Regions from separate parts of the Bacillus sp. DTU_2020_1000418_1_SI_GHA_SEK_038 genome, predicted to be linked through region 1. Evidence: predicted binding sites of a transcription regulator. Region 1 holds the regulator's gene; the other holds the start of a gene.

Region 1 (16,196 bases):
AGAATATGCGGAGGCTTTGAACCAATTACCCCAGTTATATCCCCTTTGTTTGTCACGATTGTTACACGCTGGGCAAGCATTACCTGTGACCACCAGCCGCCAACTGTCTGAAAACGAAGAAATCCTTTATCATCAATATTTGTAACCATAAAGCCTACTTCGTCCAGATGGCCAGCAACCATAATTTTCGGGCCGCCCTCTTTCCCAACCTTTTTGGCGATTAAACTGCCAAGTCCATCAGTTGTCACCTCATCGGCATATTCACTTATATATTTCTTCATGACTTCACGAGGTTCACGCTCATTGCCAGGAATTCCTTTTGCATCAGTTAAATCCTTTAGCATTGTTAACGTTGCATCTAATTTCGTCATTATTTCGACTCCCTTAATATGTATTCGGCTATATTATACTAAAATTCCCTAGTAATAAAAAGAAATACCAATTTAATATCCTTGACGCTGCCTTTCATAATTAACTTCATTTTTATCAATATAGGCTTTCTCTATCTCCTCAGCATTGAAGCCTAATAGCTCCCCTAATTGTATGTATGCGTGAAACATTTCCTTATAATCCTCTAATGCCTTGCTGTTTTTGAATATACTTACGAGTTCAAACACATGCAAAAACTGATCATTGACAGACACTTTTGTTTCATGCTGTCCCAAATACTCACTTTCCCCTTCAAACCCGCACTCTATTCCCAGAGAAAGAATAAAATGAACACCATCCACAAACTCTTCTAAAACAGTTTCATGAGGAGATGAGGGCTTTAAACTCCAAAATTTGAAGCACCTAGTTTCATTCGCAAGTTCTCCTAATTCTACGAGGAGCGCCAGCACTTTACGATCAACTAAATTTTCATTGTGCAGTTGATGTTTTGTTTCAATATGCTTATCTAGTCCTTCTTGCATTGCAAATAATTTTTGATAATTCATTTTACACCATCCTAATTATGTCTTTTAAAAAATAGTTATAAAAAAATTATAACAAAATCACAAAAAGTTGAAACTTTTTCATGTAGTTATTCGTAATGAAAGGAAAATACAATTGGAGGGGCTTGTTATGATGTGGCTAATACGCTTCCTGCTATTTGCTCTTATTATTTTTCTTATATATAGCGTGTTTAAATATTTATTAAATCCAAAACGGAAGCTCGAACTGGCCCATGAGCAAAAGCGGTATTATTTCTTAGATGATCAAGACAATGTTCGCAAAAACTTTTTGATTACTTATAAAGGGGTTTTATTTGAAGGGGAAAAATATTTAGGGACAACTGAAAATGCATTTGAGGTTATCTCTATCTTTATCTGGCCCAGAAATCTCGCCTCACTACAAGGGATGGTGCGGGAAGATTTACAATTTATCGAGAGAAAAGTATATGAAAATTACCCAAATGCAAAGATCGACTGGAAAAGTCCGATCAAAGAGTTTATGGAAAAGAGTAGAGCACCTGAAACACCATTCAATGATCACAGTTAAAAACGTTCGGTAATCTCCGAACGTTTTTCTTTATACTGCTTTAAAGAATTCTCGCCACTTAATCACCGTTACCTTTTCCCTCAATAAGAAAACAAGGACTCCTAGTGAAAGTAAGATTATGAGAATCATCGATGGAGTAAACCTGCTAATAAATTCCCCAAACACTGTATAAAAAATAGCTAAAGGCAGATTTGTTAACCATGAATTCTTAATGTAATCCTGAAAGCTTTTGTTCCGTTCAATTAAGCAAAAATTCAATAAATGATAATGAATAAAGGGGATAAGTCTTAGCACAGCCACTTGACCAACACTCAAATTCCGATACTCCCCAAACCAACGTTTTTTTAAGTTTGATAGTTTTGCATGTGTTTTCGGCATCCGGTTAATAAGTAAATAGAAAAGAATACTGCTTAACATTAGACCGATTAACGAGAATAAACTGCCAAAAAAACTGCCAAATAAGATTCCTCCAGTTAAACAGACTAGGGGAACAGGAATAAAGAAAAATTGTCTTAAAATATGAAATAATATAAAGGCAATGGGGGCTAAAATCCCGGCTGTTTCAATCATCACAAATAGCAATGATAATTGATCATTCAACTTCACTCACCCTCTTTATGCTGAATTCCTTGCTGTCTTCTTTTACAGCTTATTGAGGGAATCTGGCAGTTATGACAAAAGATTAAATGCATATAGGAGGAGTCCTATTTCAAGGAGAGATAGCACCGGCAAGCCGTATTTAAACTGGAAATGCTTTGTTTTGTGACGAAAGGTTTTCATCCCTAGCGTCATGCCGATAGCACCAAAAAATAAGGCAACAAGCCATAATGTACTTTCTCTAATTCGGTATTGATGATTTTTAGCTTTCTTCTTATCAATCATCATCAAGTAAAAGCCAACTAGATTAATCATGATAAACAAGGTTATAAATATCTTTAGCATTATTCCTACCTCCAAAAAAGAAAAGCGTAAGCACCTTGGTCACCCCCGACAAGCACAAGACGAGCCTCCCAGAAAGGTGTTCTATACCTTTCTGGGAGGATTGGCTTGTGACCTCGAGGGGGTAGGTGCTGGAGCTAGACAAAGAAAAGCCATTCTCGCAATTGAGAATGGCTGCTATAATTACTTGCTAAGGTTTTGCTTAGCAACAGATGCTAATTCTGTGAATGCTTTTTCGTCAGCGATTGCTAATTCAGCAAGCATTTTGCGGTTTACTTCGATGCCAGCAAGCTTTAAACCGTGCATTAAACGGCTGTAAGAAAGACCGTTCATGCGAGCTGCTGCGTTAATACGAGTAACCCATAGTTTGCGGAAATCGCGCTTTTTGTTGCGACGATCACGGTAAGCATACATTAAAGATTTCATTACTTGTTGGTTAGCAACTTTATATAATGTATGTTTTGAACCGAAATAACCTTTAGCTAATTTAAGAACTTTTTTACGACGTTTGCGAGTAACTGTACCGCCTTTTACACGTGGCATATGATTTCCCTCCTAATATCGGATATTACTTAAGATTTACTAATAAGAAACGGATGCGTTTGTAATCGCCTGAAGAAACAAGAGTTCCTTTGCGAAGCTTACGCTTTTGTTTTTGAGATTTATTAGCGAACAAGTGGCTTGTGTAAGCGTGGTTACGCTTAAGTTTTCCAGATCCTGTTCTTTTGAAACGCTTAGCAGCGCCGCGGTGAGTTTTCATTTTTGGCATTTGGAAGTCCTCCTCTTACTTTTCGTTTTTAGGTGCTAGCATCATGAACATACTGCGGCCATCCATTTTTGGATGTGATTCTACAGTAGCTACTTCTGTGCATGCCTCAGCAAAGCGAACTAATACACGATGACCAATTTCCTTATGGGTAATGGCACGTCCTTTAAATCGAATCGATGCTTTAACTTTATCGCCTTTTTCAAGGAATTTAATTGCATTGCGAAGCTTTGTATTAAAATCATGCTCATCAATAGTCGGACTAAGACGAACTTCTTTAACACTGATAATCTTTTGATTTTTACGAGCTTCTTTATCTTTCTTCTGCTGCTCGAACTTGAACTTTCCATAGTCCATGATACGGGCTACAGGAGGTTTTGCATTCGGTGCAACAAGAACAACATCAAGATTAACTCGTGCAGCAATTTCAAGTGCTTCGTTTTTTGACTTGATTCCTAATTGCTCGCCGTTTTGGTCAATAAGACGAACTTCACGGGCGCGAATGCCCTCGTTTAACAACATATCTTTGCTAATAGTTAGACACCTCCAAGGTTAATATGCGAACACAACATTTGGGTCAAGAAGGCATTAGATGCCTATTGCACCGGACGAAAGCTACATTCGCAAGAATACATAACATATCTGTTCCAAAGAGAAGCAGATCTGTTTAAATCCAATAAAAAAAGTGTGGATGACAACACCCACACTTTACGTACAAAATTTAAACAACCATGTTTACGTAAAACCTGCCAACTGCTCTTTGCGTCAATCAGGTGAGAAGCGGGTGCTTCTTCTTTTCCTCAAATTGTATTCAATTACCTTAGCAACTATATCACAAAAGATGTTTTCATGTCAAACGATCATTTCAGTTGCAACGAAGAAAATTGTAACAAATGTATCGGAAACATGCAATACATTTTTTGAATTTCCAATATTTTAGCAGAACATCCCGGGAATCGCAGATATATTCGGAATGTCGCCGATATATCCGGAATGTCGCCGATATATCCGGAAAATCGCCGATATATCCAGAAAGTCGCTGATATTTCCCTCTTATCGTTTAACTTCTTCCTTCAATCCCGCAATAAAATCTGCAAAAGGAACTGTTTCAGATTTTTGCTCTCCATATTTTCGGACATTGACTGCCTTTTCAGCTACTTCATTATCGCCGACTACTAGCATATATGGAGTTTTTTGCATTTGGGCTTCACGGATTTTGTAGCCAATTTTCTCATTTCGATCATCAAGCTCTACACGGAACCCCTCAGCTTTTAATTGTTCAAGGACTTCTTTTGCATAATCATAATGAACATCTGGCGAAACAGGGATGACTTGAACTTGAACAGGTGCAAGCCATGTTGGGAATGCCCCTTTATACTCTTCAATTAAGAAGGCAACAAAGCGCTCCATTGTTGAAACAACGCCGCGGTGAATAACGACTGGACGATGCTGTTTTCCATCTTCCCCGATATAAGATAAATCAAAGCGCTCAGGCAATAAGAAGTCTAACTGAACTGTTGATAAAGTCTCTTCCTTGCCTAAAGCAGTTTTCACTTGTACATCTAATTTTGGGCCATAGAAAGCTGCTTCCCCATCAGCTTCAAAATAATCAAGTCCAATCTCATCCATTGCTTCTTTCAGCATCGCTTGTGCTTTTTCCCACATTTGGTCATCATCAAAATACTTTTCTGTGTCTTGCGGGTCGCGATAAGACAGACGGAATGAATAATCATTGATCCCGAAGTCTTTATACACATCAAGCACCAGTTGGACAACACGCTTAAATTCTTCTTTAATTTGGTCAGGACGGACAAAGATATGAGCGTCATTCAGAGTCATTCCACGTACACGCTGAAGGCCTGATAATGCTCCAGACATTTCGTAGCGATGCATCGTTCCAAGCTCAGCGATGCGGATAGGAAGCTCACGATAGCTGTGAATGCCATTTTTATATATCATCATGTGGTGAGGGCAGTTCATCGGACGAAGAACAAGCTGCTCATTATCCATTTCCATGACAGGGAACATATCCTCTTGGTAATGATCCCAATGGCCAGACGTTTTGTACAGCTCAACGCTTCCCATCACTGGTGTATAAACATGGTCATAACCTAAACGAACTTCCTTATCAACAATATAGCGCTCCACGATGCGGCGAATAGTTGCTCCTTTTGGAAGCCATAGCGGCAAGCCTTGTCCTACTTTTTGTGAGTTAGTGAAAAGATTTAATTCTTTCCCGATCTTACGGTGGTCACGCTCTTTCGCTTCTTCTAGCAAGCGCAAATGCTCAGCTAAATCTTCCTTTTTAAAGAAAGCTGTACCGTAGATGCGCTGCAGCATTTTATTGTCGCTGTTTCCACGCCAGTATGCACCAGCAATGCTTAGAAGTTTAATTTCCTTCAGCTTGCCAGTAGATGGCACGTGAACACCACGGCAAAGGTCAACAAACTCTCCTTGCTCATAAAGAGTCACTGTTTCATCTGCAGGGATTGCTTCAATCAGTTCTAGTTTGTATTCATCATCGATTTCCTTGAATAATTGGACAGCTTCATCTCGGCTGACTTCCTTGCGAACGATTTCAATGTTTTCATTGATGATCTTTTTCATTTCTTTTTCGATAAGCGGCAGATCCTCCGGAGTCAAGGATTGCTCCATATCGATATCGTAGTAAAACCCGCCTTCGATAACCGGACCTACACCAAGCTTAACATTTTTAAATAAGCGCTTAATCGCCTGTGCCATTAAGTGGGCAGAACTGTGGCGAAGAACCTCTAATGCCTCTGCACTGTCCTGAGTAACGATTTCGACAGCTCCATCTTCCTCAATTGGACGGCGCAGGTCGTACATTTCGCCATTAAATTTACCTGCTATTGCCTTCTTCTTAAGTCCAGGACTAATAGAAGCAGCGATATCTTCTGTTGTCGTCCCTATAGGAAACTCCTTTACAGCCCCATCTGGAAACGATACTTTAATTAAATCTGACATAGTAAATCCTCCTATTTGGATAAAAATAAAAAAACCCGCCCCTAAAAAGGGACGAGTTGTTATTAACACGTGGTTCCACCCTACTTCTCATTTCACAGGATAAGTAAAATGACTTGTAGCAATTTAACGGCTTGTGACCGTCAGCTCATTTCCGAGCTGAAGTTCAAAGGTGGTAAGCATTCAATTCGTGTTAGGAAGGTTCCAGCCTTGCCTTCCCTCTCTTGAAACCGTAATAGAATACCCATGTCCTTATCATAACTTATACTTATTGCATTTCATATTATGTACGTATTATAGATTGTTATTTCAGGAAAATCAAGGGCATCTTTATATTTTTTCATCAGCGGTATACGTCAGCATACCTTTGTTTTTATAAAAATCACTAGTTGAGCTAATCAGGAGTCTTTCTTCAAAAATATTTTGTATCGTTCTAACGAGCGCCTGTTCCTTATCCTCGGTATAAAGATAAATAATTGCTGGTGCAATGGAGAGCAATGGGGCAATTGTAACTGAATCCACATAAACAGGGTGATTAATTAGAAGCTTTCTGTCAATCATACGCACTAAATCCCCACGTTTCATTTCAAAATAATTTTCATTAAAAAAATGAATACCATCATCAATTAGTAAATGAATATGGTCTAGCTTCGCTTCTCTCCCTATTAAGAATTCCCTTAATGTTTGAATAAACATTTGGTACTCTTGCTCCATTTTGTATTCATCTATTGAAATCTCTACATATTTAGCCATTTGGTCCATTAAAGGCCGCATCCTAAACTTTACAAATGAATCGAATGAAAAGGTGATATCCTCATGGAAAATTTCATTGATCGAATGTTTAATATTTCCCTCCATATCGAGATCATCTAGAAAAGAAGAAAGATCCTCTCTATTTCCCTCTAAGATGGAATGAATAATCCCAAGGATTTGCTGCTGTTCCTCTTCATCCTGATAATAATAATGTTCAGCCATAATTCTACGGAACCAATCATCTTGTTTACTCGTAATAATAAACTTATAGAAAACTTCTTTTATTATTTCTAGATCCTTTTTCATTTGTGGCTCGATATGGATTCGAACTATATGGTGATCTTCAATTTGAAGAATATTTTTATTGGAAAGTGCGGAAGAAGCCAAATAATATTGTAAATATCTAAAAAGAGCTTTAGCATCTTCAGTCTTCTGGAAAGTGATTTCGATCAACCAAATCCCCCCTTTATATAGTATTCTGTTTTAAATGTATATGGGGAATTTGGACAAAATAGAAGTACCGACAAGAATTCATATGTATGTTTAGGATATTTTGTCCTCGTAAAAAAATAGAGCCATCCTGAAGAAAACAGGACAGCTCTGCTAAAAAATAAATTAATTGAAATGACTCTAAACTCTGCGGTTCCTTCCTTCCACGACAACTGGTTCCGCTAAATATCTAATCCTCTCCATGATGCGCCGCGCTTTCATTTTCTCTTCTTCTCCTCTCTGACTGTAGGATAAATGATGTTCCAATCCCTGAAAGTCAAAATTAGAAGTAAAGAAAGTAGGCAGGCTTTCGAGCATTCGAAATTGCAGAATCGGTCCCATGACCTCATCTCTCGTCCAGCTAGACATCGTTTCTGCACCAATATCATCAAACATAAGGACAGGCACTTTTTTGATCGTCTCAATCTTTTCATTAAGAGTAGAATCAGCAATGGAGCTTTTCAGTTCCCTTAAAAGTTCGGGAACATACACAATCATTGATGATACTTCTTTCTTAGCCAATTCATTAGCAATAACTCCAAGTAAGTATGACTTTCCAACTCCGAATTTCCCATAAAAATACAAACCCTTCTGTCTAGAGTCAGGTTTATAATTCATAATAAATGAAGCTGCCTTCTGTACTGCATCAATTCTTTCATCATCCTCGTAAATCGAATCAAAGGAAGCCTCAAGGATATCTCTTGGAACGTACAAGCTTTGAATTAATTTTTCATTTTTGCGTTTCTCATCGTCCATAACCTTTCGAGGACATTTGTCGTAATGTAATTCAATGCTGCCTCTTCCTATAACAAGCTTTGGATGATAGCCCTTCATGAAATTCACACATCCATCTAAGCTAGGACATCTATTGCATTCCTTACTCTGATTAGAATATTCATAAAGCTTTGCCATGCTTTTTTCAATAATATTACCTGTTAATTCGTCTTCATGGCTTTTCAGGAAGGCCTTTACATCTGGATGATTCAACGTTTCTCTCCGCTGTTTCTCATATCTTTTCTGAAAATCCTCTTTGCCGGCCAAACGTTTTAATGTATCATTAATTCTCTCCATTATTCAGCCCCCTTGCCTGAACGTAATTTCTTTAAAGTTTCCTGCAGCTCTCTTTTCTTCAATTGAATATCCTCGTCATGGTCTTTATTAACGGAGGCCAGATCTGGTGCTCCTGTTTCCTCGAACCAGTCTGGAAGCATCTCTGTTCGGATTGGTTTCTTTTTCGCGGACGAGCTGGATGCTCTCTTTTTACTTCCGTCTCCCCATTCTATATATTGTCTATGTTCATTTTTGGCCAGTTCCATTGCTTCTTTTGCCGTTTTTATTTGTTTTCTAGCCCAATGACTTGCAATCTTTTCTACATATCCTTTTGTAAACTTCATATCTGACTTGAGCAATACAAATTGAATTAAGACGTTTACTACACCTGGTAATAGTTTTTGATTAAACATAACGTCTTCAATAATTTTTAAATCAGCTTTGGAAGGCTCGGCCCCTCCTGAGAGATCTTTTAATACCTGCCTCGGAGATGAAACTTCTAATGCTCGCAGCAATTTTCCTTCCTTCGTTTCCGGATCCTTTAATTGCGTTCGCTCGGCAATAGGCTGTACTCGGTCAACAAGGGATGGGAGCTGATCCTGATGCTGAAATTGGTACCAATCACGTGCAGATTTTCGTAAATTTTCAATATTGATCTCATTTTCTTCTGTAATCGCGCTCATTACGATATTCTTCATTTGAATCGGATCAATGCCGTATAAAAAAGCAAGATTACTGATGGCACCTTTAACTTTTTTAGTGAAGGCCGCTTTTGAAATAAGCGACTCATTCAAGCCAGCTTCTAATAGTGTAAAGTTAAATGTATCATGGTTTATTTGAATAGGGTCCTGCTCGTTCCTGGCAATGAACTCCTGCCCCTCAGAGGCAGTCAGCGATTGTTCGGCTTCTAAATCATAAGTAATATAGTTCATATGGCTTGTCATATAAACATCTTGAAATGACTTCGTTACTTCTTGATAATTTTCCTTAGAATTCACCTTATCTTCTGAAAAAAAACGTTTTAGTCTAGAAAATTGATTTTTTCCAATTTTTTTGTACAAAAATATATTAAGCATCCCATCTAAGAAAAATTGTTCTGGTGTAAGCGGAGGAATTAATTCATAAATAAAGGATCGGGAGTCTTCATCTTTTTTTTCATAAACCTTTAGCAGCCCTATGCCTTCTAGTTTAATCCGTGCCCTGTAGATGTCATTCAATCCTAGATCCATAAAATTCATTAGGCTATGATGTGTATTCGAGCTTGACCATAAACGATTTTCCTCTAGTTCAGACCATAAAGTCATGTATAAACTGAAACAGGTAGTGCCTATTAAAGGCTGATACAAAAAGGTCAGCACTTTCCGGTCGTATTCATGCAAGAGCCCGCTTGAGGCAACTGCATATCTATCAATCGGCAGCATTTCCTGCCAATGCTGGACCATTGTCATCATCCTTTCATTAATAAGTTCACAAGGCTGATTTCGCTGCAGGCATCCGCTTTCCGCTCAAAGCGGTAACGAAGGCCTCACTTAAAAAGAGCTAAAGATTCCTTTAGCTCAAAACGTGCCCCTCTTATTCCTTTTCTTTCTTGATCAATTCTTTCAATTCATCAATAAAGACATTGATATCTTTAAACTGACGATAAACTGAGGCAAATCTAACGTAGGCGACATCATCGATTTTAGCCAGCCTGTCCATGACCATTTCACCAACAGCTTCACTTGGAATTTCAGAGACACCATTACTGCGGAGTTCCTTCTCAACACTTGAAGTAATTTCTTCTAGCTCTTTCAAGGCAACAGGCCGTTTTTCACAAGCTTTAATAAGACCCCGTAATATTTTATCACGGCTAAATTCTTCCCTTGTTCCTTCTTTTTTGACGACAATAAGCGGAATTTCCTCAACCTTCTCAAAGGTAGTGAAGCGATATCCGCAGGCTTCGCATTCCCGTCTTCGCCGAATAGAACGGTAGTCATCAACAGGACGAGAATCAAGTACACGTGTATTGTTATTTTGACATGAAGGACATTTCATTCAATCAGCTCCGGATTCTTTTCATTCAAAATGCTCAGGTACTATTATTGTACTATTTTTTAGATAAAACCCCAATAGTAATGAGTGCAAAAATGTGCAAATAAAAAGAGGTGTAATAAATACACCTCTGGATTTTCATGCCTTTTAGTTTTTATAAAGCATTAGCTTGCGCTTGTTTAACTTGAACTGGACCCATCCCGCGCGGAATTTCGATATTCTCACACGTTTCTGCACCTAACGCCTCTGCAATATAGTTTGCAGCAATGCTAGGGTCAAGATCTCCACACGTATATACATCAATGCTGGCATAACCATGCTCAGGAAAGCTGTGAATAGTTAAATGCGATTCAGAGATGATAACAACTCCGCTCACACCCTGTGGTGCAAACTTATGAAATGCCACCTCTCGAATTTCAGCACCTGATTTTAATGCTGCATCCACAAAAGTACGCTCAATAAAATCCATATCATTTAACTTTTCAAAATCGCATCCCCAAAGTTCTGAGATTACGTGACGACCCATCGTTTCCATATTCAAATTTCCCCCTTTAACAATGATAATGACATTCTACATTTCCAGATAACTACCACGGGGGAAAGTTAGTCCAAAGAGGTCCTAACCCTTTAAGTAGCTACTATAAACAAAATAATAGAAGTTCACGAGGACTAGTATACTTTGTTTATTTTCTTTTTGCAATACGAATTCTAGAAATTTGTTAAAGGGTCAACTAAGTCCTGATAAAAATACGCCCAAAAGGGGGAATGACATTCGATTTTACAAGAGATAGATATGATTTTAAAAAATATAGGCCTGCCAATTTGGCAGGCCTAAATAAAGCTGCAAAGCGCGCTTTCCTTTACCCTACATTTACTGCAGAAGATTTACGAAGCTCCTGTGCAACATATTTTGTTAGATCTACTACTCGGCAAGAGTAGCCCCATTCATTGTCATACCATGCTAAAACCTTCACTTTATTCGTTCCAATGACCATTGTAGATAACCCATCAATGATAGCAGAGTGCGGATTAGTGTTAAAGTCGATAGAAACTAATGGCTCATCTGTAATATCCAAGATACCTTTAAGAGCACCCTCGGAAGCTTGTTCAAATGCTGCATTGACTTGGTCAACAGTTACATCAGATTTAAGATCCACTACAAGGTCAACAAGAGAAACGTTTGGCGTTGGTACACGTAAAGCCATTCCATGAAGCTTGCCTTTTAAATGTGGAAGTACTAATGTTAACGCTTTAGCTGCACCTGTTGATGTTGGAATAATAGATTGTGCACAAGCACGTGCACGGCGTAAATCCTTATGTGGATTGTCAATATTATTCTGATCGTTTGTATAAGCATGAACTGTAGTCATTAATCCATTTTCAATGCCAAATTGCTCGTCAAGTACTTTTGCAACAGGCGCTAAGCAATTAGTTGTACAAGAAGCATTTGAAATAATATCATGCTCTGCAATGTTTAATGCGCTTTCATTCACACCCATAACAATCGTGACGTCTTCATTTTTTCCTGGAGCTGTTAAAATAACTTTCTTAGCACCCGCTTCTAAATGAAGAGCTGCTTTATCGCGAGAGTTAAATTTACCAGTTGCTTCAATGACAATATCTATATTTAATTCTTTCCAAGGAAGCTCCTGCGGATTACGATTGCTTAATAATTGTACACGCTTGCCGTTGACAATTAGTGCTCCATCTTCTGGAATTACTTCTCCTTCAAATCGGCCATGATTTGTGTCATATTTAATTAAGTGTGCCAATGTTTCAGCTGGATAGCTTGCATTTACGGCAACCACATCAAGTTTATCATCAAGAATGGCTTTTCTAAATACCATTCGTCCAATTCTTCCAAAACCGTTAATTGCAATTTTCGCTTTCATTTTACGGCCCCTTCCGCATAAGTGTTATACTTAATATCCTAATCAGATGTTATTAGTATAACATATTAGTAGACATTTGTAATGATTAAAATGTGGAAAATAAATGTTTTAAAATTCTGATTTATCGACAAATTGATATTTACTGAATTGCAAAGAAAAAGAGCCCTAAGGCTCCTATATAGCATTCCATTTTTTCAATATCTCAATAAGCTGCTGCTCCGTTTCCATTATGGTTCCGTTATTATTAATGACTGCATCTGCAAGCTGAACCTTTTCCTTAAGCGGCATTTGCGAATTAATTCGTGCCATTGCATCTGCTTTAGTAAACTGATTACGCTTCATTAACCGATCCAATTGAACATCCTCATCCACAAATACTAAAATGGTTTTATCAACCATATAGGTCAGCTTGCTTTCGAATAATAATGGAATATCGAGAATGACAAGGTTCTCACCATTAGCTATTGCTTGTTCCTTCTTCCATACCATTCTTTTTCTAACTGCGGGATGAACGATACTGTTAAGCCTCTTACGCTGCTGCTCATCATGAAAAATGATCGACCCTAATTTTCCTCTGTCAATCGATCCATCTTCAAGCAGGACTTGTTCACCGAAATGGGAAATAATTTCATTATAAGCTTCTTCTCCTTTTTCGACAGCTAAACGCGCTTCTACATCTGCATCAATGACTGTAATACCTTTTTCAATTAAGATGGAGGAAACAGTAGACTTTCCACTTGCAATTCCTCCAGTTAGGCCGACAACTATAGACATCTCATTTCCCTTTCTTACATTATATTTTCCAAATCCCAATTAGTATTAGTAGTATCCCTGGTACAAAGGAAAATTTCTGTACCCAATCACTTTTAGAGAAAACGGCCCCTACTTTTCGGCCCATATATACAAACAGTGAACTCATGACAGCCACTGTTATCGCTAGATAATATGGAGAATAGCCTAACATGGCTGCACCAATCCCAGCTCCGAAAGCATCAAGGGATAACGCAAGACCTAGCATTAATGCCTCAATCCCCGTTATCGTACCCGACTTATCAAAATCTGCAGCCATTGGTTTTTGTAAAATTTGAATAACTAAACCAAGCGATTTAATTTCAAAATTGACAATCGTTTTTTCATGTGGAAGTACATCTCTGGACTTTCCCGAACGGAAAAATTGAAAAAGCACCCATGCTCCTAGTCCAATAAGTATGATTCCCCCAACACTTTCCGCAAAAGCAGGTGAAAAAAAACCAATAATAAAACGACCGATTGTCATCGCAATCACTAATGCGATTGCGGAACAGAAAGCGATGATTCCAATTGATTTCAATGGGATGCTCATTTTTCGTAATCCGTAAGTTAATCCTACACTAAAGCTATCTAGACTAACAGCAAATGCTAGTATAAGAAGTGATATTGTATGCATCATTTGGATAGGACTCCTCCCTCGTATCAACACGTAACCTGTTGCTACCTGTCAAATCGCTAAGATAGTATATGGGAGAAGCCTATCCATTGTTAACAAGAAAAGCGGAAGCACTAAGGAACATCGACTAAGTACCGCCACGTCCTGTGGCGAACATCGATGTCAGCACATCCTGTGCAAGTCCGACAAGCATAAGACAGGCCAGCGAGAAGGTTGTACTTTAACCTTCTTGATGGACTGGCTTATGACCTCGAGGTCGACAAAAACGCGATGTCCTGTCGCATTGTCGACACTAGTACGTCCTGTACGGCGGGGCTAGCCGCTGGAGCTGGACAATTCTCTTACTAAAGAAAAACTCGCCGTAATGGCGAGTTTACATTATTTTTTTTGGCAAGAGGGACAAAATACGGTTCCGCGCCCGCCGGAAATAATTCTTTCAAGCTGACTGCCGCATACTTTACAATCTTCCCCTTTCCTGCCATAAACTAAAAGCTCGAGCTGAAACATTCCAATTTGGCCTTGGGAGTTAATGTACGAACGGATTGTACTTCCCCCTTTGTCAACAGCTTCAGACAATGTAGCTATTATTTCTTTATGAAGTCTTGTTAATTCATGTTTGGTTAAAGTGTCAGCAATTCTCTCAGGGTGGATCCGCGCCCGGAATAACGCTTCATCGACATAAATATTTCCTAGACCAACGACTACCTTTTGATCAAGCAGAACTGCTTTAATATTTCTTTTTGTCCTTGAAAGTTTCTTAGCCAATTCTTCTTTTGTAAAACCATCAGAAAATGGCTCCGGACCTAATTGAGAAAGGGGAAGATGGACGAATTCTTCACCTTTTAAATATAAATGCATCGTACCAAATTTTCGGACATCCTTATAGCGAAGCTCAGTACCATCTGTGAAATGGAAAATAACATGAGTATGCTTATCCACATCATCAGACTGCTGAAAAAGCCCATATTTTCCTTCCATTCGCAAATGAGAAATGAGCGCAAAATCCTGAGTATAAAGAATAAGGAATTTCCCTCTTCTACCTGTACCGGTAAACGTCTGTCCAATTAATGCATCTTTAAATTGGGGTACTTCCTCAGGATGCTTCACAATTTTCGGCCAGAAAACTGAAACATGGTCAATCGTCTTGTTCATAATTAATTCATCCAAAGTACGGCGGATCGTTTCCACCTCTGGCAATTCAGGCATCGAACCACCTCCTTCTATTAAAAGCTTTTCTACTTGTCTAGCTCCAGCGCCTACCCCCTCGAGGTCACAAGCCAATCCTTCCAGAAAGGTAAAGAACACCTTTCCGAAAGGCTCGTCTTGTGCTTGTCGGGGGTGGACAAGGCGCTTCCGCTTTTCTACTTCGCATCAAACCATGTAGGTCCATAGGAGTAATCAACCTTTAATGGAACCTTTAATTCAATGGCATTTTCCATTACTTCAGGGACGATTTTCTTTAACTGCTCAATTTCATCTTCTGGTGCTTCAAAGATTAATTCATCGTGAACCTGAAGCAAGAGCCGTGATTTCAGTTTTTCTTGCTTTAAACGATAAGCCATATCGATCATTGCCTTCTTGATGATATCGGCAGCGCTTCCCTGTATAGGTGTGTTCATCGCCGTGCGTTCGGCAAAGCTTCGAAGATTAAAGTTTCGGTTCGTGATTTCTGGGAGATATCTCCTGCGATGCAGCAAGGTAGATACATAGCCTTTTTGTTTAGCATCATATACAATATCATCCATATATTGCTTAACACCTGGATAGCTCTCTAAATATCGATTAATGAATTGACCTGCTTCTTTCCGTGTAATTCCTAGACTTTGAGAAAGCCCATAATCACTTATTCCGTACACTATTCCAAAGTTTACAGCTTTTGCATGTCGGCGCATATTCGAAGTAACTTCCTCTGCCGATACGTGAAAGACCTCCATAGCGGTAATTGTATGAATATCCATATCATGATTAAATGCTTCAATCAGCTTTTCATCACCAGCAATATGAGCAAGTACTCTTAGTTCGATTTGTGAGTAATCAGCTGCAAAGATCACCCAGTCCTTTTCAGAAGGAATAAATGCTTGTCGAATCCTTCTTCCTTCCTCTAATCGAATAGGGATATTTTGAAGATTAGGATCTGTTGAACTTAGCCTTCCTGTTTGAGTAAGAGCCTGGTTGAACCTCGTGTGAACCTTCTCATTTTCTTTGTTTACAATATTTAGCAAGCCCTCAATATAAGTGGACTGCAGCTTGGCAAGCTGGCGATAAAGGAGAATTTCCTTAATAATATCATGATCCTGCTCAAGCTTTTCAAGAACATCAGCAGAAGTGGAGTAACCCGTTTTTGTCTTTTTATAAACAGGAAGACCTAATTTATCAAATAAAATAACTC
Region 2 (16,196 bases), 350 kb from region 1:
CAGCTTTAATGATGGTCCGTGCGTTCCATGAAGCAAATGGTGATTTTAAACGTACGAAAGTAATTGTTCCTGACTCAGCACATGGTACAAACCCTGCTTCCGCTGCGGTTGCCGGCTTTGAAACAATTACTGTTAAATCGAATGAAGATGGACTAGTAGACTTGGAGGATTTAAGACGAGTAGTAGGCGAAGATACTGCTGCACTTATGCTTACTAATCCAAATACATTAGGGCTGTTTGAAGAAAATATTCTTGAAATGGCAGAAATTGTTCACGGTGCAGGCGGAAAGCTTTACTATGACGGAGCTAACCTAAACGCTGTTATGTCTAAAGCACGCCCAGGAGATATGGGATTTGACTTAGTTCACCTTAACCTGCATAAGACATTCACTGGTCCACACGGCGGTGGCGGTCCTGGTTCAGGCCCTGTAGGCGTTAAAGCAGACTTAATTCCTTATCTTCCAAAGCCAGTTTTAGTTAAACAAGGCGATCAATTTGTATTAGATTATGACCGTCCTCAGTCTATTGGACGTGTGAAGCCTTATTACGGAAACTTCGGAATTAATGTCCGTGCCTACACGTATATCCGTTCAATGGGTCCAGATGGCTTAAAGGCAGTAACTGAATATGCAGTATTAAATGCAAACTATATGATGAGAAGACTTCAAGGCTCTTATGACCTTCCATTTGATAGACATTGCAAACATGAGTTCGTATTAAGCGGAAAGCGTCAAAAGAAACTTGGCGTTCGTACACTTGACATTGCGAAGCGTCTGTTAGATTTCGGCTACCATCCTCCTACTATTTACTTCCCATTAAATGTGGAAGAATGTATCATGATAGAGCCGACTGAAACTGAATCTAAAGAAACTCTCGATGCCTTCTGTGATGCAATGATTCAAATTGCAAAAGAAGCAGAGGAGAATCCAGAAATCGTTCAAGAAGCACCTCATAGCACGGTCATTGGCCGTCTTGATGAAACAATGGCTGCTCGTAAGCCAGTGCTTCGCTATCAAAAACAATAATATATATATAAAAGACCTCTGCATAGAAAATGTGCAGAGGTCTTTTGGCACTGACTACAGCTTTTCGTATTATTTTGTCTTAATTTTACCAGACCATTTTTTAAATCCGCCTTGAAGATGTGATAGGTCTTTATAGCCTTTACGATGAAGAAACTGGGCAGCTCTGCCGCTTCTCATGCCGCTTTGGCAATATAAGTAGACAGGCTTGTCAGGTCTAAGCTCCTTCAAGCGCATTTTCATCTGTGATAGCGGAATATTTCGAGCTCCTAGAATATGTCCATTCTCAAACTCATTTGGTTCACGGACATCAATTAGCTGGGCTTTTCTGTAGCCCTCGCGAAATTGTTCTTCTGTCAATGTCTTGACAATTCTCTTCTGGTATAACCATGTTATTAGGGAATACGTAAGAAATCCGCCTGCCATGATTAGAAGGAAATATAGTGTTTCCAAAATGTCTTTCTCCTTTCGCACTAAAGCTTGCCTTCTCTATTATATAAGTGTTCTATAAGACGAGTAAAGGAAATCAGACAAATTCCATGCAAAAATCATGCTGCTTTGATTTTTAGCTTTTTTTTGATAGACTAAAATCGCATACATAAATGAGAAAAAGAGGTTAATGCAATGGCAAAAGAAACTTGGCGTTTTATTGATTCAGGTGCTGGTACCCCATCTTTCAATATGGCACTGGATGAAGCATTGCTTGATTGGCATAGTGAAGGAAAAATTCCTCCGACAATTCGCTTCTATGGATGGAATCCTGCAACTCTTTCAATTGGTTATTTTCAAAAGGTTGATAGAGAAATTGATATGGAAGCTGTTAAGCATCATGGCTTAGGATTCGTCCGCCGGCCAACTGGAGGAAGAGGCGTCCTGCATGAGCATGAGCTTACATATAGCGTAATTGTATCGGAAGAGCATCCGGAAATGCCGAAAACAGTTACTGAAGCTTATAGAGTTATTTCTGAAGGCATTCTTAAAGGATTTCTCCATCTAGGAATGGATGCATATTTTGCAGTTCCGAGAACGGAAGAGGAAAAGGAATCTTTGAAAAATCCTCGTTCTGCCGTTTGTTTTGATGCTCCTAGCTGGTATGAGCTTGTTGTAGAGGGAAGAAAGGTAGCTGGAAGCGCACAAACTAGACAGAAGGGCGTTATTCTTCAGCATGGCTCAATTTTACTCGATATTGAAGAAGACAAGCTCTTTAGCCTGTTTAAATACCCAAGTGACCGGGTGAAGGAACGGATGCAAAAGGCTTTCAAAAATAAGGCCGTCGCAATTAATGAAATTAGTAAAGAAAGAATTACGCTTGAGCAGGCAAAAGAAGCATTTCGGGTAGGGTTTGCTGAAGGGCTTGATATTGAATTGGAGCCATATGAGCTCAACATGGATGAATTAGCATATGTGAATAAAATTGCAAAAGAGCGCTATGAACAAGATGAATGGAATTTCAAACGATAAAGGCGGGCCAGATGGCACCGCTTTTTGTTTATCTTCAAAAAGGTTTAATTCACCATTTTGCTCCTCATCCTATGTTAAAATATTCAGTAAAGAAAAAAGATAAAGGAGATTATAGGTGTGAAAGAGATTAAAACCGTATCCATCATAGGCTTAGGGGCATTGGGGATCATGTTTGGTCACTATCTGTCTAACAAAATGCCAAAAGAGAATCTAAGAATTATTGCTGACAAAGGACGAGTAGATAAATATCAGAGGGAACAGGTTTACTGCAATAATGAACGTTGCGATTTTCAATATGTAACACCTGAAGAGCAGGTAGACCCAGCTGATCTGCTAATTTTTACGGTAAAAAATGAGGGACTATCTGATGCAATCCAAGCCTGCAAAAATCATGTAGGGGAACATACGATTATCCTATCTGCATTAAATGGCATAACAAGCGAGGGGATTATTGGTGATGCATACGGAATCGATAAGGTTCTATACTGTGTGGCACAGGGAATGGATGCCGTTAAGGCAGGGAACCAATTGACTTATGATCATATGGGGATGCTTTGCTTTGGTGAACAATATTCAGACGAAGAATCAACTGAAAAGGTCAGAGCGGTTGCGGACTTCTTTGATAGAAAGGAATTTCCTTATCAAATTATTCCTGAAATGTATAAACATTTGTGGAGTAAATTTATGTTAAATGTCGGTGTTAATCAAACCGTTGCGGTCTATGAAGGCAATTATGGCGAAATTCAAAGACTAGGAGAAGCAAGAGAGACGATGATTGCTGCGATGAGAGAGGTAATGGTTCTATCTGAAAAGGAGGGAATCCATTTAACTGAAGCGGATATCGAGTATTGGTTAGACGTCTTAAGTAAATTAAGCCCAGAGGGAAAGCCATCGATGGCACAGGATTTAGAGGCTAAGCGCTTCAGTGAAGTTGAACTTTTCTCAGGAACTGTTTTAGCATTAGGGAGAAAGCATGGGATTTCGACTCCGGTAAACGAAAAGTTCTATAACCGTATCAAAGCAATTGAAAATGAATATTAAGCTTACGTTTAATTGCTCGTGATTTGTATGATACACTCGGTCAGAAATCATTAGTAAGCTTCAGGTGAAAAATAGGATTGAGGCGATTAGCATCGCAGAGGAAAAGGGCTGGATTTAAAACAAACTAAAAATAGCAGCAAAGACCAAAGCTATGGTTCTTGCTGCTATTTTTTTAGTTTATAAATTAAAACTTCCAACATCTTAATAGGAGTTGGATAGCATCTTCTAATTCATTTTCACGAATTCCAGCAAAACCAAGAACAATTTGCGCGGGAATCTCATGTTTTTTTTCTAGTGAGTAATGGGATAATGGATAAACCTTCATGGCATTCTCAGCTGCTTTTTGAACAAGTTCCCCCTCACTCATGCCATTATTAACAACGAGAACGATATGAAGGCCAGAGTGTTCACCAATGATGGCGAGCTTATCTTGATATGGTTTTAATAATTCAACAACTTTTTCGAGTTTACGACGATAAATCTTTCTCATTCTATTTAAATGTCTTTCAAAATCCCCCTCCTTCAAGAACTGAGCTAGAATATGCTGGTCAATTCTTGAGACGGAACATGAATGGTAGAACGGCAATTCCTCTTTATATTGCTGTAAAAGAGGTTTTGGCAGCACCATATAACTAATTCTGATTGATGGCATTAATGATTTTGAAAATGCACCTAAATAAATCACTTTTTCATGAATGTCCATGCTTTGCAAGGAGGGAATTGATTTTCCGCTATAGCGAAATTCACTATCATAGTCATCTTCGATAATATAACGATCTTTCTCAGCTGCAGCCCACTTTAACAGCTTAGTTCGGCGGTTTACCGATAATACAGTTCCATATGGAAAGTGGTGGGAAGGAGCTACATAAACGATATTGATGTTTTTATCATTAATAGGTTCTACTTTTACTCCTTCCTCATCTATTTCAAGAGTATGCACTTCATTTGGAAAGCCCTTAAGAATTTGCAATATCAAATGGTAACCTGGATCCTCCACACCATAAACCATTTTTTTATCAAATAGAAGAAAGAGCTGCTGCAATAAAATTTCGATACCTGCCCCAACAATTATTTGTTCTGGTGAACATTGTACCCCTCTGGCTTGATACAAATAGTGAGCGATTTCTTGCCGCAATTCCATCTCCCCTTGTAACTCGCCAAGCAGCAGCAAAGAATGATTTTCTTTTGTGATTGTATTTTTTGCGTATTTTCTCCATACGGAAAATGGGAAATTTTCAGTGTCAATCATGCTTGGATGGAAATTGTATTTTATATATTCCTGACTTATTTTTGTATTTTCCTGTAAGGAATGGTTTGTTTGCATATATTCTAAGTCTTCATGTGTCATGACAAAATATCCTTTACGCGGGTAAGCCTCGACATATCCTTCTGCGGTCAATTGCTGATAGGCTGTTTCCACAGTATTTTGACTAATTTTTAAAAAATCAGCTAATTTCCGCTTTGATGGCAGTTTTGTTCCGTATTGTATGCGTCCTTCTATTATTTCCTTTTTAATATATAGGTATAATTGGTCATACAATGGTATTTCACTAGATCTATTTAAGTGACATGATAACATTTCCATTTTTATAAAACCTCCTTAATACTGGACTGGTTATATTTTGTAAAACTGACACTTTCAATACGGTCAATTGCTCTTTATACTAATCAATAGATTCAAAAAATTCAATAGTTTATGAAACGGAATGAGACAAATAACATTTCTAATTATAACTGACCCTATTAAAACATATATAACTGACACTTTCCAGAAGGTCAATAAATTTTTATACTAATCAATAGATTCGTAAAATACAATAGTTAAATGAGATGGAGTGTGAAATATGGAAAAATTATTAGGAACTGAAACTGTAAAAAGAGGCATGGCTCAAATGCAAAAAGGCGGCGTTATTATGGACGTTGTGAATGCAGAGCAAGCAAGAGTAGCAGAAGCGGCAGGTGCTGTTGCTGTAATGGCATTAGAAAGAGTGCCTTCTGATATTCGCGCTGCCGGCGGGGTTGCAAGAATGGCTGACCCTCGTATTGTTGAAGAAGTAATGAATGCAGTATCAATCCCAGTAATGGCTAAAGCTCGTATTGGTCATATTGTGGAGGCAAGAGTATTAGAGGCTATGGGTGTTGACTACATTGACGAAAGTGAAGTATTAACGCCTGCAGACGAAGAGTTCCATTTATTGAAGAGTGATTTCACTGTACCGTTTGTTTGTGGCTGCCGTGATCTTGGAGAAGCTGCACGCCGTATTGGCGAGGGCGCAGCAATGCTGCGTACTAAAGGTGAGCCTGGTACAGGTAATATTGTGGAAGCGGTTCGACATATGCGTAAAGTAAATGCGCAGGTTCGCAAAATTTCTGTGATGAGCAATGATGAATTAATGACAGAAGCAAAGGTTCTAGGTGCGCCTTTTGAAATTTTAAAGCAAATTAAAGAACTAGGAAAGCTGCCAGTTGTTAACTTTGCTGCTGGTGGTATCGCTACTCCTGCTGATGCTGCATTAATGATGGAGCTTGGTGCGGATGGAGTGTTTGTTGGTTCAGGTATCTTTAAATCCGAAAATCCTGAGAAATTTGCAAGTGCAATTGTTCAAGCGACAACTTATTACACTGATTACGATTTAATTGGGAAGCTTTCAAAAGAGCTAGGAGCTGCAATGAAAGGAATTGATATTTCCAAGCTGTCTCTTGAAGACAGAATGCAGGAGCGTGGATGGTAATATGACAACAATCGGGGTTTTAGGGCTGCAGGGTGCCGTTGCCGAGCATGTAAAACAAATTGAAACCTTGGGATTAAAGGCTGTTGTTGTAAAGAAACCAGAGCAGCTTGAACAAATTAATGGACTAATTCTCCCTGGCGGTGAGAGTACAGCGATGCGAAATCTTATCGACCGCTACAATTTTTTCGATCCATTAATAGAATTCTACACGGCTGGAAAACCCATTTTTGGAACTTGCGCTGGTATGGTATTAGTTGCTAAGGAACTTGTTGATTCAGAAAAATCCCACCTGAAGATTATGGATATTACTGTAAAGAGAAATGCGTTTGGCCGACAAATTGCCAGCTTTGAAGCAGATCTTAATATAGCTGGTATTGACGATCCTTATAAGGCTGTTTTTATTCGTGCACCTTATATTGAAATTGCGGGCGAAAATGTAGAGGTTTTAGCAAAACATGATGAGAAAATTGTTGCGGCAAGAGAAGGGAATGTTCTTGCTTGTGCTTTCCATCCAGAGTTAACTTCTGATACTCGTTTTCTTCAACTATTCGTTAAAATGGTAGAGAGTCAGATGCAAAAAGAAGTGCAAGTAGGATAAATGTTTTACGACCCATCTATAGAAAAACCGCCTACAGAGCGGAAACGTGATGTGTTAATAATGGAAAAAAAAGACAATGCCGTGTTGGCATTGTCTTTTAATATGGTTATTTTTTCAAATCTTCAATAGAATCGATTTCCATATAGGTGGGAACGACTAACCCAATTTTTGTCCCTTCCATATTCGAACCTAAGTCTTCGAATTTGCCATCAAATTTTTCATTGTAATCAGCATGTGTGACAGGCAGCCAAGCAGCAACACTTGCGTCTAAGCTTCCGTCAGCAACACCGGCCCATAGAGGTCCAGCTTCAATCTGGCGAAGTGTAACATCATAACCAAGGTCTGTTAACACAGTTGCAATTACGTTAGTACTAGCGATTTCACTGTCCCATGCAACATAGCCAAGGGTAATTTTATCACCATCTACTTTTTCTACACCTTCAGTCCAATCGGCTACTTTGTCAGCATTTGCCTCAACCCAAGCTTTGGCAGCTTTTTCGGGATCTTCGCCATCTGTCACTTTAACCATGACATCTCCCATTTCTTCTGAAGTCCAATTGAACTGATCAAGAAACTTGTAGGCTGATGGGTGATCATCAGCAAGCCCTAAACGCGCAATGGTATGAATATTCTCTTCCCCGCCGTAAACACCTTTAGGATCTTCTAAATATTTCAAATCAAATTTAGAGAATTTCCAATGTGGCGTCCAGCCAGTAATTATGATTGGTTCTTCCTTGGCATAGGCCTTTTTTAATGCTGCAGTCATTGCAGCACCTGAACCTTCAACGACATCCCAGTCATTTAGCTCATATTCCTTAACAGCAGCTTCTGATGCTTTCATTATTCCTGCGCCTGGATCAATCCCGATGATTTTGTAATCAACACTTTCACCTACAGATTGATTTGAAGCTCCTTTTTCTGTCTCATTCTCGTTACTGTCAGCCTTGTCTGTGCCGCAAGCAGCTAGTCCTAATGCGAGGACAGGAATCATTAATGCAGACATCCATTTTTTATTCATTACATATTTCCCCCTTGTTTTTTTATTCCTATATTTTGGGTCATCCGGTCAAGGATAATGGCGATAACCACGATCGCAAGACCAGCCTCAAAACCTTTGCCGATTTGAATCTGTGTAACTGCACGATAAACATCAGCACCTAATCCTGGTGCACCTACCATTGATGCGATTACGACCATTGAAAGCGCAAGCATGATGCTTTGGTTAATCCCTGCCATGATCGTAGGCATGGCTAGAGGCAGCTGAACTTTCATGAGACGTTGGCTTGTTGTAGAACCAAAGCTTTCAGTCGCTTCGATAATATCTGCAGGGACTTGTTGAATGCCGAGTATCGTTAATCTTATCGTTGGCGGCATAGCAAAAATAACGGATGCTACAACTCCAGGAACGACACCAATATTAAAGAAGAAGATAGCAGGAATTAAATAGACGAAGGCAGGCATCGTTTGCATAAAGTCTAAAATTGGCGTTACAATCTGCTTTACCCTTTTACTCTGTGAAGCCCAAATTCCTGCAGGAACCCCGATGAGTACAGACAGGAATACGGCTGCCAATACTAGCGCAAGTGTTTCAAGCATCGGCTCCCAATAGCCTAAGTTATAGATTAGGAACAAGCCAATAAAAGTAAACAGTGCCATTCCTTTTGATGATAGCTTCCAAGCAAGTATTGTTAGTAGAATAATAAATATATAGAAGGGAATAAAACTTAGACCTGCAACTAAGCCATTAACAACACTTTCAAGTACTTTAGTAATCCCATCAAAAGCAGCTTCAAAGGTGATTGTCAGCCAATCAACAAAGTGATCCATCCATTTCGCAATCGGCAGTTTTGGCATTATGCTTTCCATTTGATCACCACCCCTTTATCAGTTTGACTTACAGCCGCTTCCTCTCTTGCCTGTTCAAAATCATTAATTACGTCATTATTGCCTGCTAATGCCCCTATTACAGCACCTCGGACAAGTATGCCTAGGAGGCGATCATTTTCGTCCACAACGGCAACTGGAATCGTGGCGGTCGATACTTTATCGAACAGGTTTGCTAACAAAGTATCTCCTGGAACCTTTTTTACATTAATATCGAGAATGTTAAGCAGAGATTGGCCTTTATCGGCAGCAGACTTTGCATCTGCTGCATGAATAGCACCAAGGAGAGATTTTTTCCTATCTACTGCATAAATACTAGAAATTCCAAGCTCTCTCATCATTTGCAGCGCAACTCGAGGGCCTTTATCGATTTGTACGGTTTCGGCTCTCTTCATAACATGGTTTGCCGTCAAGACTTTCGATAAATCAACATCTTCGACAAATCGTTCAACATACTTGTTCGAAGGTTTCATTAATATTTCTTCAGGGGTGCCAATTTGTACGATCTCTCCATCTTTCATTAATGCAATACGATCACCGATTCTAAGAGCCTCATCTAAATCATGGGTGATAAATACAATTGTTTTTTCCATTTTTGATTGAAGCTCTGTTAATTCGTCTTGCATATCCTTCCGAATTAATGGATCCAATGCGCTAAAGGCCTCATCCATTAATAAAATATCCGGGTCGTTTGCGAGCGCTCTGGCCAACCCGACTCGCTGCTGCATTCCTCCGCTCAACTGATCAGGGAATTGGTTTTCATATCCTTCAAGATTTACAAGTTTTAGGGCATTAATTGCTTTTTGTTTTCTTTCTTCCTTATTTACCCCTTGAATTTCTAAACCGTACTCTGTATTTTCGAGCACAGTCCGATGTGGAAGAAGCGCAAATTTTTGAAAAACCATACTGATTTTTTTTCTGCGAACTTCTCTTAGCTCATCTTTCTTCATTTTCGTAATATCCTTACCATCTATTAAAACTTCGCCAACAGTTGGGTCAATAAGTCGGTTAAGCATACGAACTAATGTGGATTTACCGCTTCCTGAAAGTCCCATAATGACAAAGATTTCTCCAGCATACACATGAAAACTTGCCTGATTAACCCCAACAGTTGCTCCGGTTTTTTTTAGAATTTCACTTTTGCTGTTTCCTTCATTAAGAAGCTGTAATGCTTTTTTTCCATTCCTTCCAAATATTTTTGTTACATTTTTTACGCTTAATTTTGCGTTTTCATCACTCAAAACAATCACCTCGCTCATATATTCACGCCGTTCATTAAGACCTTTTAATTGTATAAGTATTAGAAGATAAAGGGCAAAGCTGATATTCCCCCATATATATCCATAAAGTTTGTACAGGAAAAACTGAACGTACTGTACTTACTGTTTCCTTACAATTCCTTTCATTTACTGCCGTTTCCTTAATAGGGAGCTGCTTTACTTTCAAAAAAAACATGATAGTCTATAAAGTGAAACTTCAATCAGTGAGGGTCTTACAGCCCGTTTTTCTGCGATAAAATGATCGCCATTTTTCAAAGGTAAGGTTTTTTATAACAAATTTACATTTATGGATGTGAATGTTTACATGAATGGAAAAGAACAGCTTGAGCATGCGCGTGAGCGTGTCATTGAAACGATTGCCATGAATATGAACTTATATGGTGTTACTGATTCGGTTGGTCGATTGTATGGGATGTTGTACTTTCACGATCAGCCATTGACGCTTGATGAAATGAAAGAAGAGCTCGGTATGAGCAAAACAAGTATGAGTACTTCTGTCCGAACGTTGCTTGAACTTAAGATGGTAGAAAAGATTTGGAAAAAGGGAATTAGAAAGGATCTGTATCAAGCAGAGGAAGATTGGTATCAAACCTTCATCGACTTTTTTTCGATAAAATGGAGGGCGGGAATATCAATGAATGTATCAGCCATGAAAAAATCATTAAAAGAGCTTGAGACATTAGTTAACTCTGAAGCAACAGATGAGGAAATTCGTCGCGCTGCCAGTATTGATATTGAGAAAATGAAGGATGCACTTCGCTATTATGAATGGCTAAATCGATTAGTTGACAGTTTTGATTCAGGGAAGATTTTTGACTTTATTCCTAAAGATGAAGAGAAATAAATGGATTTTATAGAGGATGACTCTTTTAATTTGAGTCATCCTTTTTTGTGCAGAATAAATGCAAGTCGCGAAATATATTAAATTTTGTCTAAATCTGTCTATAAACTCATATTATCTTTTATTTTCTCCTGATTCTAGTTTTTTTTGATTTTGACAAAAAAAAATAAACATGATTCAAACACAATATGTAGTAGTGCGAGAAATATTTTCACTACTATATATAGATTTTTTTTATTGATTTTACATATTTGATATGATACCTTTATTGTATTAATAAAAACAACTAGAATCTACCAAATCCTAGTTTAATATTAAAATTGAATATTTTCTTTTGAAGGAGTTGTAAAAATGTCTGTAGCATTAGGACAAAAAATGAGTTTAAATATTGATCGTTTAAACCAGGACATCCGATTATTTCCTCAGGTTCATCCTATCACCTCAGATATGAAAATGACCCACAAAGGGGTCTCCCGTTTAGTTATGCTTGATAGGTACACATTTAAGGATACGGAGAAAATCACGTTAACTAATGGGGACTTTGTCGTACTCACCATTAAAGAAGATCCAAAATTCCCTGCCAGAGGGCTTGGTTACATTTTAGATATTGATTGGGAAAACAAAGCAGCATCAGTTCTAGTGGAAGAAGATTATCGTGGAGTGCTTGATGGCCCGGAAGAAGCAAAAACAGGAATCATCAAGAGATCTCTAGATGTGATTGAAAAACCGCTAGAGCTTTTTTATGAGCAAATTGCGAAACGTAATGCAACTGGCCTCGCTTCTGTTGAAGAAACAGAAGAAAAAAGACAGGAGTGGTTTGAAAAGTTCTATCAAGAGCTTGCGAGCCTAAACTTTATCCCAGCTGGACGTGTTCTTTATGGAGCAGGTGCAGATACAGACGTAACTTACTTTAATTGTTACGTTATGCCATTTGTCGCTGACTCGCGTGAAGGTATTTCCGAACACCGCAAGCAAGTAATGGAAATCATGAGCCGAGGCGGTGGAGTTGGAACGAACGGCTCAACCTTAAGACCGCGCAATACACTGGCTAAAGGTGTGAATGGTAAATCATCTGGATCTGTTTCTTGGCTGGATGATATTGCTAAGCTAACACATCTTGTTGAGCAAGGTGGGTCAAGACGCGGCGCGCAAATGATTATGCTGGCTGACTGGCACCCTGACATCATTGAATTTATCATTTCAAAGATGCAAAACCCAAGAATTTTACGTTTCCTTCTTGAAACAACAAATGATGAAATGATTAAGAAATATGCGAAAGAAAAATTGAAATTTAATCCTTTCACTGAGCAAGAGATTGCTATGTACCAAGGAATAATTAATTATAAAAACATTCCAGGCTATGGCGGATTTAGTGAAAAGATTATTCATGATGCAGAGGATAAGCTTGAAACTGGAGGTTCTTATTCTGTACACAATTCAGAATTCCTAACAGGCGCCAACATTTCAGTATGCTTAACAAAGGAATTTATGCATGCAGTAGAAAATGATGCAGAATATGAGCTGCGCTTCCCTGACGTGGAAAGCTATGATAAAGAGGAAATGCGCATCTATAATGAAGAGTGGCATAAGGTTGGAGATGTTCGCGAATGGGAAAAGCTCGGTCATAAAGTACGAGTTTATCGTAAAATCAAGGCGAAAGAGCTTTGGAACTTAATTAATATTTGCGCTACTTACTCAGCAGAGCCAGGCATTTTCTTCATCGACAATGCTAACGAAATGACGAATGCTAAAGCGTATGGACAGAAGGTAGTAGCGACAAACCCATGCGGAGAGCAGCCTCTCGCACCATATAGTGTTTGTAATTTAGCTGCTGTCAATTTAGCTGAGATGGCAGATAAAGAGAATAAAACGGTTAACTTTGAAAAATTAAAGAGAACAGTCGAAGTAGGAGTCAGAATGCAGGATAATGTCATTAATGCAACTCCGTACTTCCTTGAAGACAATAAAAAGCAAGCCCTTGGCGAGCGCCGTGTTGGTCTTGGTGTAATGGGTCTTCATGACTTATTAATTTATTGTGAGACTGAATACGGATCTGAAAAAGGCAATGAACTAGTAGATAAAGTATTCGAAACAATTGCAACGACAGCTTACCGTGCTTCAGTAGAACTCGCAAAAGAAAAGGGAAGCTTCCCATTCTTAACTGCTGAAACAGAAGAAGAAACAAATAGATTGCGAAAAGCCTTTACTGAGACAGGATTCATGCAGAAAATGCCTGAGGATATCCGAGAAGCTATCCTTGAAAATGGTATTCGTAATTCGCATTTGCTAACCGTTGCTCCCACTGGATCCACAGGGACAATGGTTGGTGTTTCAACAGGACTTGAGCCTTACTTCTCTTTCTCTTACTTCAGAAGTGGCCGTCTTGGTAAATTCATTGAAGTGAAGGCTGATATTGTTCAAGAGTACTTAGATAAGAATCCGGATGCAGATCCAAATAATCTGCCAGATTGGTTTATTGCGGCGATGGATTTAGCACCTGAAGCACATGCGGATGTTCAATGTATAATCCAACGCTGGATTGATAGCTCTATCAGTAAAACAGTTAATGCACCAAAAGGCTATAGTGTTGAGCAGGTTGAAAAGGTATATGAGCGCCTGTATCGCGGTGGTGCAAAAGGTGGAACCGTATACGTTGACGGATCTCGTGATTCACAGGTTCTAACGTTAAAAGCTGAAGAAAACAGCTTTGAAGAAACTAACTTCGGCAAAAAAGAAAAAACGAAACAGCATGTCGTGCTTGTTGATACAATCAATGACCTGCGTTCAACAAACGTAATTGGATCAGAGGTTGGAAACACTTGCCCAGTATGCCGTAAAGGTAACGTAGAAGAAATTGGCGGATGTAATACTTGTACGAACTGTAATGCCCAATTAAAATGCGGTTTATAAAATTAGTTAAATTAGTATTACATTTGATTAAAGAGGATGGGATAAGCCCCATCTTCTTTTTTTGGAAATTTTAACATTGTCCTCCGTACTAAATTCAAAAGCCATCGATTAAAGATGTATTAATACATCGATAGGGGTGGCTGCCATGTATATAGATGGTGTTTTTTCAGGTGGAGGCATTAAAGGATTTGCGCTTATCGGTGCCTATGAAGAAATCGAAAAAAGGGGTTTTCGCTTTAAAAGACTGGCAGGTACAAGTGCCGGATCTATCATTGCGTCTTTAATTGCGGCTAATTATTCTAGTAAAGAGGTTTACGAACTGCTTGATGAATTACAACTGGAAAAATTTCTTGATCCACGAAAGACATATTTTCCTTTTGCCGTTACAAAATGGATTTTTCTTTTTTGGCGTCTAGGCTTATATAAAGGGGATGAACTTGAAAAGTGGTTAGCTGAAAAGCTTGCGGCAAAGGGAGTAAAGAAGTTTTCGGATCTCCCTCCACAAGCGTTGCGTGTCATTGCGTCAGATTTAACGAATGGTCAACTTATCGTATTGCCTGATGACTTAATTAAGTATGGAATTGACCCTGGGTCATTTTCGGTTGCAAAAGCGATTCGCATGAGCTGCAGCCTTCCATATTTTTTCGAGCCAGTAAAGCTCTTTACACAACGCAGCGCAAATATCATCGTTGATGGCGGTGTATTAAGTAATTTTCCAATGTGGTTATTTGATAAAGATAATGTCAAGAAAGTCAGGCCAGTGTTAGGCGTGCAATTGAGCCATAGCCTTAGTGAGCATCCACAGCATAAAATAAAAAATGCAATTCAAATGTTTGAAGCATTATTTGAGACGATGAAGGAGGCACATGATTCTAGATATATTTCCAGAAAACATGCTAGCAATATTATCTTTATCCCAACAGAGGGAGTTTTAACGACAGAATTTCATTTGACCCCAGAGAAAAAGCAACAACTTGTTGATTTAGGTAAAAAATGTACGAAGCAATTCTTCTCACAATGGTGCTATTAATAAAATAAAAAGATCGAGCTAGTTAAAGAGAAGCTCGATCTTTCTTTTTGCCCTTTTTTCCTTCAATTACTGTTAAATGTGTTGAAGATTTTTTTCTAGTCCTTTTAATGGAAGTTAAAGAACCGGAGCTTGCCTTGCGACTGTTGCCTTTTCCAGCATCTGGCTGATGAAATCGTCTCTTTGACTTTTTTGCTGCACGAATAAATGCTCGCTGCTCTTGTTTTTTAGGGCTAGCTCTATAAAAACGTTGAAAGATGTAAAACACGATAGCACCAACTAATAAAATGACAGCTATTCTCCGTAAAAAACCGGCAGGATTTGCAATCAAGCTGGTTGACACTCCTAAAACAGCCAGGAGAATAAGACCAGAGATAACCAATAGTGAAATCCGATTTTTCAAGAAAGCCACCTCCCTATGAGCATGATGAGCATATTTCCATTCTTTTAAACTTACGAACATTAAAAATTAAACGATTTCTTCTGTTTTTAAACGCGCTTCAGAAGCTTTTTCTTTTTCTAATAATTTTTCAAACGATAAAATTGCTACTTCCACTTGATCGTCTTTTGGCTCCTTTGTTGTGAGAAGCTGCAGCCAAAGACCTGGAATTCCTAAATATTTCAATACAGGGACATTTCTAACTTTGTTAGTCAATTGCAGTACCTCGAATGAAATGCCGAGTACTACAGGAATAAGAGCAAGTCGGTTGAGGACACGTACATATAATGGTTCAGTTGGTACGAGTAAATAGACAAAAACACCAATAATAACTGTGAATAATATGAAACTGCTTCCACAGCGGTAATGCAGTCTCGATTGGGCTTGAACATTTTCTACTGTGAGTTCTTTTCCGTTTTCAAAAGCATTAATTACTTTATGCTCTGCACCATGATACTGAAATACTCTTTTGATGATAGGTGTTAATGAAACAAAGTATATATATGCGAGCAATAACAGCAGTTTAAAAAAGCCTTCGACTAGGATTTGTGCAAAATGTCCGGGAAAAACAGGCTTAGTCAACTCAGCTAAGAAAACAGGAACGAGAGTAAAAATAAACTTTCCAAAGAGAAAGGAAATAACGCCAACCGCAGCAACACCAAGCCACATTGTTAATTTAGAGCCTTCTTGTTCTTTCAGTTTTTCGTCATCGCTGGGATCCAAATCATATCTTTCAGTAGAAAAATTTAAGTGCTTAGAGCCATTTGCGCTAGCCTCAATAATGGCCACAATCCCTCGAAGAAATGGGATCTTTTTGATTAATTGTAAAGAAGCATTCGATTTACGGGGAAGCTCGAAGTATTCTATGGAGTCGTCCTTACGACGAACCGCAGTGACATAATTATGCTTTCCGCCAAACATAACTCCTTCTACAACCGCTTGACCTCCGTATACAGGCTTT

The links. Region 1 encodes NrdR, which represses ribonucleotide reductase genes. Its sites were predicted from a motif close to AACACNATATATNGTGTT; they were not measured.
Region 2: RRV45_RS14890 (vitamin B12-dependent ribonucleotide reductase) is a predicted target of NrdR. The motif match lies at 11,040-11,057, and genes of this name have one in related genera.

The regions. Positions count from the first base shown of each region.
Region 1 is NZ_CP135435.1:3,338,055-3,354,250, forward strand. Features, by position in the region: gene RRV45_RS16710 (M42 family metallopeptidase) at 1-371, opposite strand, end outside; gene RRV45_RS16715 (dUTP diphosphatase) at 444-935, opposite strand; gene RRV45_RS16720 (sigma-w pathway protein ysdB) at 1,063-1,479, shown strand; gene RRV45_RS16725 (TVP38/TMEM64 family protein) at 1,510-2,079, opposite strand; gene RRV45_RS16730 (DUF1294 domain-containing protein) at 2,149-2,421, opposite strand; gene rplT (50S ribosomal protein L20) at 2,602-2,961, opposite strand; gene rpmI (50S ribosomal protein L35) at 2,987-3,187, opposite strand; gene infC (translation initiation factor IF-3) at 3,203-3,706, opposite strand; ribosomal protein L20 leader region at 3,858-3,986, opposite strand; gene thrS (threonine--tRNA ligase) at 4,238-6,169, opposite strand; gene ytxC (putative sporulation protein YtxC) at 6,497-7,372, opposite strand; gene dnaI (primosomal protein DnaI) at 7,550-8,479, opposite strand; gene RRV45_RS16765 (replication initiation and membrane attachment family protein) at 8,479-9,900, opposite strand; gene nrdR (transcriptional regulator NrdR) at 10,031-10,492, opposite strand; gene speD (adenosylmethionine decarboxylase) at 10,644-11,024, opposite strand; gene RRV45_RS16780 (glyceraldehyde-3-phosphate dehydrogenase) at 11,350-12,381, opposite strand; gene coaE (dephospho-CoA kinase) at 12,556-13,155, opposite strand; gene ytaF (sporulation membrane protein YtaF) at 13,175-13,810, opposite strand; gene mutM (DNA-formamidopyrimidine glycosylase) at 14,186-15,013, opposite strand; gene polA (DNA polymerase I) at 15,169-16,196, opposite strand, start outside.
Region 2 is NZ_CP135435.1:2,991,870-3,008,065, reverse strand. Features, by position in the region: gene gcvPB (aminomethyl-transferring glycine dehydrogenase subunit GcvPB) at 1-1,025, shown strand, start outside; gene RRV45_RS14945 (rhodanese-like domain-containing protein) at 1,095-1,475, opposite strand; gene RRV45_RS14940 (lipoate--protein ligase family protein) at 1,647-2,483, shown strand; gene RRV45_RS14935 (ketopantoate reductase family protein) at 2,601-3,524, shown strand; partial or broken gene RRV45_RS14930 (DNA-binding response regulator) at 3,565-3,642, shown strand; gene RRV45_RS14925 (MocR-like pyridoxine biosynthesis transcription factor PdxR) at 3,709-5,109, opposite strand; gene pdxS (pyridoxal 5'-phosphate synthase lyase subunit PdxS) at 5,369-6,256, shown strand; gene pdxT (pyridoxal 5'-phosphate synthase glutaminase subunit PdxT) at 6,258-6,854, shown strand; gene RRV45_RS14910 (glycine betaine ABC transporter substrate-binding protein) at 6,961-7,872, opposite strand; gene RRV45_RS14905 (ABC transporter permease) at 7,872-8,720, opposite strand; gene proV (glycine betaine/L-proline ABC transporter ATP-binding protein ProV) at 8,708-9,985, opposite strand; gene RRV45_RS14895 (GbsR/MarR family transcriptional regulator) at 10,323-10,862, shown strand; gene RRV45_RS14890 (vitamin B12-dependent ribonucleotide reductase) at 11,211-13,769, shown strand; gene RRV45_RS14885 (patatin-like phospholipase family protein) at 13,915-14,799, shown strand; gene RRV45_RS14880 (SA1362 family protein) at 14,822-15,199, opposite strand; gene RRV45_RS14875 (DUF1385 domain-containing protein) at 15,266-16,196, opposite strand, start outside.